3 regions of the Oceanobacillus sp. NCCP-135 genome follow, and region 1 is predicted to be linked to each of the others. Evidence: predicted binding sites of a transcription regulator. Region 1 holds the regulator's gene; each other region holds the start of a gene.
The links. The regulator LexA, encoded in region 1, represses DNA repair genes until DNA is damaged. The targets are predictions, from matches to a motif close to CGAACATATGTTCG.
Positions count from the first base shown of each region.

Region 2: the regulator LexA is predicted to act here: its motif matches at 1,474-1,487, upstream of AC6HVZ_RS00605 (DNA polymerase IV).
Region 3: the regulator LexA is predicted to act here: its motif matches at 1,713-1,726, upstream of AC6HVZ_RS00650 (DNA topoisomerase).

Region 1 covers NZ_BAAKSZ010000002.1:2,182-5,475, reverse strand. Annotated here, with positions in the region: gene AC6HVZ_RS01685 (YneB family resolvase-like protein) at 83-721, opposite strand; gene lexA (transcriptional repressor LexA) at 1,001-1,624, shown strand; gene AC6HVZ_RS01675 (Tn3 family transposase) at 1,780-3,294, opposite strand, start outside.
Region 2 covers NZ_BAAKSZ010000001.1:138,151-141,444, reverse strand. Annotated here, with positions in the region: gene AC6HVZ_RS00615 (glycerol-3-phosphate acyltransferase) at 1-363, opposite strand, end outside; gene AC6HVZ_RS00610 (CoA transferase) at 734-1,192, opposite strand; gene AC6HVZ_RS00605 (DNA polymerase IV) at 1,507-2,757, shown strand; gene AC6HVZ_RS00600 (ketopantoate reductase family protein) at 2,898-3,294, shown strand, end outside.
Region 3 covers NZ_BAAKSZ010000001.1:147,852-151,145, reverse strand. Annotated here, with positions in the region: gene AC6HVZ_RS00650 (DNA topoisomerase) at 1-1,654, opposite strand, end outside; gene AC6HVZ_RS00645 (BCCT family transporter) at 2,432-3,294, shown strand, end outside.

The sequences.
Region 1 (3,294 bases):
TTTAAAAAGGCATTATCACACTAAAAGAGCAAGAACTATAACAGTTCTTGCCTTTTTATCTTACCTTGCCTGTATATTATATTCAAGTATTTTGAAACTCCTTATATCGCCTGTGCACTGTTGCCTTTGAGACAGAATAACCAAGGCCATTTAATGTATTTGTAATTTCCTCAAAGGTTAGGTTATTTTGTCTTAAGCGAACGACTTCATCAATAGGAAAGTCAACTCTTTCTCTTCCAGGTGCTTTATGCTGATTAGATAGATTCTTCCTGGGCTCGTATCCTTCTGCAATTGCTTTTTTCATTCCTCTTCTAATTTTCGCATTATGAATTTTTCTTTGATATTCTTCAACAATACCTACAATTTGCAGCACCATTGAATCTGAGTCTGAAAGCTCCAATTCCCCGTTATGGAGCGCAGTATATATAGGTATATTTAATTTTTGCAACTGATGAAATAAAGCAATTTTTGTATTTCCACGGCCTAGTCTGGTTTCATCCTGAATTAATAAACATTCTGCTTTACTCTCTGAAAAGTAGTCAAGCATTCGAAAAATCCCCTCACGATCTATCTCAAATCCGCTCATCTGCTCCTCGATACATTCCACAACTTGAAAATTATATCTTTCCGCCATTTTTACTAATTCTTGCTTTTGTCTGGCTAAAGATGTTTCCTGTGCTTTTTTATCTGTACTGACACGACAATATATAATGGCTTTCAAAATAAGATCCCCTTCACCCAATTATCCGCTAATTATCATGGAAAAACATAAAAATCCTAAAGTTAATGCAAAGGCAACTAAATAAAATGCATCTGTTTTTGTCATTTTTTCAAACATATTATCTATCCTTCCTTTTTTAAGTTTAGAACTTTTGTTCGATATATTTAGTATGCCACGAACGTATGATCCTGTCAATAGATTTTCGAACGAATGTTTGCTTTTATTGGATTATGATGGTAAACTATCATTAATAAATCCTATGTGCGAGGTGTTTAATAGATGACTAAACTTTCTAAAAGGCAACAAATGATTCTTGATTTTATTAAAGATCAGGTAAAGGAGAAAGGGTATCCACCATCCGTCCGTGAAATAGCAGTGGCGGTCGGACTTGCTTCAAGCTCTACTGTGCATGGCCATCTTGCTAGAATTGAAAGTAAGGGCTATATCAGGAGAGACCCTACGAAACCTAGGGCAATTGAAATTCTTGACTTATCAGAGGATAGTAATATCCCTAAGGAAGAAGCAAGATATGCTCCTGTAATTGGAAAAGTTACAGCGGGGCTGCCAATAACAGCCGTGGAAAATATAGAGGAATTTATTCCAATACCAGTTTCAAGTGCCGGGCCGGATGATAATCTATTTGTTCTGGTCATTGATGGTGAGAGTATGATTGAAGCTGGAATTCTAAATGGAGATATGGTAATTGTGAAACAACAATACACTGCTGATAACAGCGATATTGTTGTAGCAATGACCGAAGAAAATGAAGCGACTGTAAAACGTTTCTTTAAAGAAAAGAACCATATTCGCTTGCAGCCTGAGAACGCCACAATGGAACCATTGATTTACCAGAATGTAACCATTTTGGGGAAAGTCATTGGGTTATATAGAAATATTCATTAAAAAAGCTGCCATTTGGCAGCTTTTTATTTATTTCCAGTTATAAAATTCACTCTCAGGGGTACCGCCAACATTTCGGAAATTTTGTACGCTAAGCACATTTTGACATAAATATAGCCAAATACCTGTACGTTAGGGAATTTGGCTTATACTTTAATTTAACTTTTATTCAATGATCTTAGAGAATTCCCTGGCAAGCTATTCGAATCAAATTTATATTCCCCAAGAAAATTAATATGTCCCCATCCTAAAGGTGAAATGTGTGGAAGTAAATTTTCTTTTAGAACATCCTTTTTCTTAAACTCTTTTGTCACTTCACCCAAATATACAGTGTTCCATAAGCTTATTGCATTGATTAATATATTTAATGCACTAGCTCTTTGGAGTTGATCTTGTATGCCTCGCTCTCTGAATTCACCACGTTTACCAAAGAATAAAGCCCTAGCCAATCCATTCATGGCTTCACCTTTATTTAGCCCACGATGTATCCTTCTTCTTAATGTTTCATTTGTAATATAATCAAGAATAAAAATTGTTTTTTCAATTCTCCCAATCTCTCGAAGGGCTGTGGCTACTTTGTTTTGCCTTGCATATGAACCTAACTTCCCCATGATTAATGATCCAGAAACTCTTCCTTCCCGAATTGAATGCGCCAGCCTTAATACATCATCAAAATTTTCTTTAATAACGTTTGTGTTAATCTTACCCTGAAGTATGCCTTTTATGTTTGGAAAATCTTTGGGGGAAGAAATGGTATATAATTTTGTGTCACTTATATCTCTTAGCCTAGGTGCAAAACGAAATCCTAACAAATGACTTAATCCGAAAACCTGATCCGTGTATCCGGCTGTATCAGTGTAATGCTCTTCTATTGTAAGGTCAGATTCATGATGTAATAATCCATCTATCACATGTACAGCATCTCTGGCATTCGTATTAATAACTTTTGCATAAAATGAAGAAAATTGATCACTTGTAAAACGGTAAATTGTTGTCCCTTTCCCAGTTCCATAATGCGGGTTTGAATCTGCATGTAATGATGATACACCAACAGGTACACGCATACCATCCGAAGAGGATGTTGATCCATCTCCCCAATATGAAGCCAAGGATAGACGGTGTTGGTAGTTTACCAGTGTAGCTTGGGCCCGTGTCATTGCATCTTCATGTAATCTCCATTGCATAACATTAGCCATCTGGCGATATGAAATATCAGGCGTTGCTTCTGCCATTTTAGTTAGTCCAATATTCGTACCCATCGCCATCAAGGCAGCCATTACTATGGATTTTTCCTCACCCTTAGGTGGGTGATTTGAAGAAGCGTGAACAAATGATTCTTCAAATCCAGTCCATTCAGCAACTTCCATTAATAAATCAGTGAGTTTAACCCTTGGAAGCATATTATAAAGAGATAAGCTAAAGTTTCTAGATTCTTCGGGAGTATCTGCTTGTAGTCTCTCAACATGTATTTTTTGTTTTTCAATGTTGATACTTTCGACCTTGTCAATGTTTTTTGAAATCCAATGTAGTTTAGTATTTAAAGTTTCCATTCTTTCCTGTATATACTGATCAAAACTTACTTTTACAGCTATCTTATTCCCTTTAACCTTTGCTTTTTCCCAATCGTCCTTTGACACTAAATATTCTTCAAAGTCCTTATGTAATCGACTGCC
Region 2 (3,294 bases), on a different contig from region 1:
CGCAAGCACAAGAGCTACAGCCAAATAGACGACAACACCTTTGCCTCCACGAAATTGAAGCTGTAAAGGCCAGATATGCCCTAGCAAGACTGCTAATGCGATACATCCTAGTAAGAAATCACTGGCATTAATTAAATTAACTGCTGCAAGTAATGGGAGAATTGTTTTTAAAGCATCAATAATTACCGTATAGATAAAGGCAGAACACCCAAACACTCTTCCTGCATTTCTCGCTCCGGCATTAGCGCTTCCAAACTCCCTTATATCCTGGTTGGCAGCCAACTTTCCTACATAGTAAGCTCCATTCAACCCACCCAATAAATAAGATAGAATTAGCAAAATAAACGCTAACAGAGGATTCACCCCTTACTTTTCAAAAATCAACTTATGTGTTATTTTACCATTAATCTCTAATTAGGTGAACGGTGTGATTTTATAAGGGGGATAGTTTTTACTTGAGAATTTGTCGGTAATTGTATGCTTGCCCAGTACCTGCAAGCACTTTGAAATAAAGGAACAAGAAGATCATATGTAGTTTTATCACATAATAAACGCACCTGCTATCATTTCTAGTCATGTCGTCTTTTAGGAATGCTATCAATGTTCAAAAAAAACAACAATTGGCTTCGATAGGGCGAGCAGTGCGCAGTCTTAGTATTTTGGTGTGGCGAACAAAGTGCAGTCGTCAAGGGGCAAAAAGAGCCTCATTCATAACTTCCGAATAACTGGCCTTTTATTTTTTGATTTCTGTCTTTCCAAATAAGTCTTTTTCAATTAATTCTTTGATTTGATTCTCATCCATACCAATCTGCTTTAAGACATCTACCGTATTTTCTCCTCGTTTTCCTCCAACGTGTTTGTATTTCTGGTTATAGACTGTTGATTTAATTGGAGAGGCGATTTGTTTTTGATAAGTTCCATCATCCTTAGGAATATCAACAACCATATTCCGGGCTTTAATTTGTGGATGCCCAGCAGCTTCAGAAAATGTAAGGACAGGTTCGACACATGCATCAACATTACTAAATATTTCCATCCACTCATCATATGTTTTTTCCAGAAATACTTCTGTTACAGCTATTTTAAATATTTGGATGTCTTCAGTTTTTGTACTTTCAGCCAAATCAATCATATGTGGAATACCTAATGATTCACATAGCTTTTTCCTAAACGGAGATTCAAGACTCCCCACTGAGAAATACCTGCCATCCAATAGCTGTTTTTTGCGGATAATATTTTACTGCTCTGCGTTTCCAGTCAAGTGGGGTTAATGCAGAAATCATCTTTGTCAACTCCCTTTAAATTTTTAAAAATACGCAAATTATTCATTCATTTCAGATAGTTATTATAAACTAAATGATAATATACTTAGTTATGACTTACAAGAATAATTTTTATCATTATTAAATAAATAGGACAATATGGTACATGAATTAATTTCCATTGATATTTTTTCAAAGACTGCATATAATTAGAACAAACGTTCCTTTAAGGTGGTGTAGTTACATGGATTACTCCTCGTATCCTCGCAATGATGTACTTTGTATCGATATGCGTTCGTTCTATGCGAGTGTGGAAGCCGTTAAATTAGGACTGGATCCGATGAAAACACTGCTCGCCGTCGTTGGTGACCCAAGCAGGTCGGGAAGTATTGTTCTGGCCGCATCTCCGGAGCTAAAAAGAAAACACGGGATTAGTAATGTCAGTCGTTATTTTGAGTTGCCAAATGATCCGGATATTCATATCGTTCCTGCCCATATGGCTGACTATCTCCAAGTTTCTGTTGAAATCACAAAACTGATTAATCAGTATGCACCAAAGGAAGCCATTCACCAGTATTCTGTTGATGAAGTCTGGGTAACAGTAAATGGGCTGCAGAAACTTTTTGGTGATCGCTGGGAAGTCGCTAAAAAAATCAAGCAGGATATTCTGGAGAACTTCGGAATCACTTCTTCCATTGGTATTGGTGATAATAAATTCCTGGCAAAAGTAGTCATGGATTTACACGGTAAAAAAACAGGTATTGCCGAATGCAAATACGAGGATGTAAAAGAAAAGCTATGGCCATTCGCGGTTGAAGATATTTGGGGCATTGGCAGCAGGATGAAGCGAAACCTCAATCGCATGGGAATCGTCACACTAGGTCAGCTCGCAAGATTTAATTTAAAATATCTAAAAAAACGCTTTGGCGTCATGGGAGAACAATTATATTGGCACGCCTGGGGAATTGATCTAAGTCCTGTTTTCGGTGATTTTATAAAGACAGAACAAAAAGGATTCGGACACGGAATTTCTTTACTGCGTGATTATTCTAGTGAAGAAGTAGCCGTTTGTATCCTTGATCTTTGTGAAGAAGTATGTCGTAGAGCGAGAACTGCAGATAAAGTAGGAAAAACCATTCACCTTGGGATATCCTATTCAAAAGAAACAAGCGGTGGATTTGCCCGCTCCAGATCAATTAACATTCCTACAAATATAACAATGGATATGTATCATATATGCAGGCAAATTTTCGACCAGTTTTATGATGGAGAAAGTAACATACGACGTGTATATGTAACTTTAGATAATTTATACGAAAAAGGAGAAACACAGTTGGATTTGTTTGAAGATCGTACCAAGAAAAATGATATCGGTTATGTGATGGACACCATTCGCGACCGGTTTGGATCAACTGCAATTCTGCGTGCGTCCAGCTATACAGATGCAGGGATTACGTTAGATCGGAGTGGAAAAATTGGTGGGCATAAGGCGTGATGGTTAATCTGCCTCCTAAGTTATGCTGTCATAAATGGGGGACAAGGTTCCTTAGTCCCCTCGTTCCAATAATAATGATATAATTACATCAACATATTGATAAATTCTCATATTTCTAAAAAATAAGGGGGAGTTATTTTATGGAAATTAAAAATGTTTCTATTATCGGATTAGGAGCTTTGGGGATTTTATATGGACATCATTTGTCCAAACAAATACCGAAAGAGAATTTACGAATTATTGCTGATAAGGATCGAATAGAAATGTATACAAAGGAAGGAATTTACTGTAATGGGGAGCGTTGTGAATTTCAATTTATAACCCCTGAAGAATCTGTAGAACCGGCAGATTTAATTATTTTTGCTGTAAAATACAACGGACTTCAAGATGCCATCAAGGCCGTAGAAAACCAAGTTGGCGATAACACAATCTTTCTATCCACATTAAATGGCATTTCAAGTGAAGAGAAAATTGGTACCTATTATGGATTCGATAAAATCATCTATTGCGTTGCACAAGGCATGGATGCTGTCAAAG
Region 3 (3,294 bases), on a different contig from region 1:
CAAGCCTTCTACCAAGATCTGTTGACAATAGATTTTTCCCTTGTGCTGTGATATAGCCAACATTTTTTAATTTCTTAATCGTTTCCGCTCTTGTAGCCGCAGTTCCAATGCTGAATCCAGCTAGAATACTTCCCATTATCTCTTCACTTTCTTCTTCCTTATAGCTTTTCCCGCACGTTTCCATTACACGTAATAATGTTCTTTCCGTATGGTGCTTAGGGGGTTTAGTCACGTGTGTTGTAACCTTTGAATCTAGTAAGCTAACATGATCATTAACATGGACTAAAGGTAAAATAGTATCTTTGGACTGAATCTTGTCAACCTTTTTCCAGCCTTCAACCAGCTGCACCTTACCTTTTGATGAAAAGACTCCTGCTAAACCATCCACTTTTGTAGTTAATTTTGTTTCTTCATATTCAGCAATTGGCATGAACTGCATGATAAACCGATTCTTAATTGCTGTATAAACGACTTGTTCATCTGCTGATAGACGTTTTGGTTTTAAATAGGTAGGAATGATCGCACTATGACTTTCCACCTTTGCATTATTAAATACCCTTTTGGTTTTCATGAAATTTATTTCATCTTTGTATGGAAGGTCTTCCGCATGTGCCTTTAATACGTTTGCTGTTTTGCCAACCAAGCTCTCTTCCAAAGCAATACTTGAGGTTCTTGGATAGGTAATTAATTTTTTCTCATAAAGTGATTGTGCGACTTTTAGTACTTTATCTGAGGTCCAGCCCGTGTATTTGTTCGTTATATACCCTTGTAGATTAGATAGATTAAATAGAAATGGGGGAAATTCCTTTTTCTTCTCCACCTGCTTATCGATGATTATTCCTCGTTTGTTTTGAAGAGCTTGATGGACTGCCTCTAATGTTTCTTTTTCTTTAAACTTTTCCCGATTTTCTTCTATATATGTACCTTCGTATTCTTTTTCGTCCTGCGTTTGAAAGACTGCGATCAGTTTAAAATAATCCTCTGGTTTAAAGTTTTCAATTTCCTTATCACGATCATAAATGATTTTTAACGTTGGAAGCAGAACCCTGCCAATATTCAGTGCTTTACCTTTTCCCTTCTGATATTTCAATGTAGCGACAGAAGTTAAGTTAATTCCGATAACCCAGTCGGCCCATTGTCTGCTTATCCCCGCATCTCTTAAAGGCTTCATCGTTTCATTGGAATTAATATTCTCAAGTCCCTGAAGCACTTCTTTCGGTGTCCATTCATTAAGAAGTAAACGAGATACTTGCTTGTTAGGTCTGCCACCTCGATAGATAATACTGTCACCAATCAGCTGGCCTTCTCTATCATAATCACAGGCTGAAATGATCATCTTAACGTCATTTCGTTTCATTAATGTATGGATTGTTTTTAACTGCTTTTGAACCCCACTATCCGGATATTGCCTATTCCTCGGATTGCTTTTTACTTTATATTTAAATTCATCCGGAATAAATGGAAAGTTATCCATTTTCCAGCGTGCCATCTTACTGTCATAATCTTTGGCATCATATAGCTCAACGAGATGACCAAATGCCCATGTGATGATATAGTTATTTCCTTCATAATAACCGTCATATTTTGTTTTTATTTTAAGTGCATCAGCTATGTTCTTAGCAACTGAGGGTTTTTCAGCTAATATTAATTTCATTTGACTTCTCCCATTTTTTAATTTTTCATCTATAGTATACCATATTTTACACACATTGAGAACAAATGTTCCTCGATGTATGTTTTAAGAATTATATTATTTATTTGTAGAACCACAGAATTCATTGATAAAAAAACCATTAAGTAAATAGCCATTAGCTCCTAAATATTATATCCAACCTTATTTCAAATTCAATTTATTAGAAATACAATTCACTTCTGAACTTAACTGTTTTGTCTATGAAATAATGACATAGATCCAACATCTTATTGGAGTTTGTAATTATAATTTGCCAGCTTGGACAAACTAAACGTACCTTGCATCGACAATTATTAAAGCCATGAGGAATGTGTTACTGGAAATAAAATTGGATTGGGAGTAAATAGCAATGCTGGTGCAACAATGTGAGGCTACAAGGCGGAATGTTTTACCAAAGACTATGATTAATGTTATAAAAAGAAGGGTATAATCAAGCAACGATGCAGGAAGTAGTATAAATGAATAGTGTTGTAAATGGATGGTCTGATTTCAAACACTAACCGGTGAGAAGTGCTTTTAAAAGCCAACAAACGAAATTATGGAGTTTGTCATCATATAGAAAAAATTGACATATTATCTGTTCATGTTATACTACAAACGTTTTGATTAGAAAACATTTGTAGGCGAAAGCACTAGTTGCACTTATGTAAATCTTTAAGGTGGAGCGAATCATCGGAGTCCACAGGCTAAGAAAGTTTTATACTTTCTTAGCCTGCGAAAAAAACATAGGGAGGTCTTATTATTAAATTCAAAGCAGTTACATCCGTTTTTTGGGTATCTATTGCATTGATATCTGTATTTATTATTTGGGGAGCTTTTTTCCCATCGAATGTTGAATATGTATTAGGCTTGATTGACGGTTTTATTTCAGAGACATTTGGCTGGTTTTATTTATTGGTTACTACAGGGTTTGTTTTGCTTGCACTGTTTTTGATCTTCGGGCCATTTGGAAAAATCAAGCTTGGAAAGCCTGATGATAAGCCGGAGTATAGTTATTTTACCTGGTTTGCATTTCTATTCACCGCTGGCATGGGGGTCGGTCTCGTATTCTATGGTGTGACAGAACCTCTAACACATTATTACTCACCTCCTGCTGCTGCACCTGAATCGATAGCTGCTGCAGAAGAGTCCATGCAGTACACCTTATTCCATTGGGGATTCCATCCATGGGCTACATATGCAGTGCTTGCATTGACACTGGCTTATTTTAAATTTCGCCACCGGGCTCCTGCTTTGATCAGTTCCGCTTTTGCGCCACTGATCGGCGAACGATCTAAGTCGGGCTTGGGTATTGCCATTGATACACTGGCCGTTTTTGCTACTGTATTTGGTATTGCAACATCGCTTGGACTTGGTGCAACACAGATTACAGCTGGGTTAAACTATACCTTTGAAGGAATTCCAAATACACTGGGTACCAATCTCATTGTTATTTTAGTTATCACAGGGTTATTTATGCTTTCTGCTTCTACAGGCATTAACCGGGGTATCCGCTACCTGAGCTGGTTAAATATTATTCTTGCTATTGCATTGATGGCTTTTGTATTTATTCTCGGTTCTTCTGTACAGATGATCGAGTCATTTACAACAACAATTGGAAA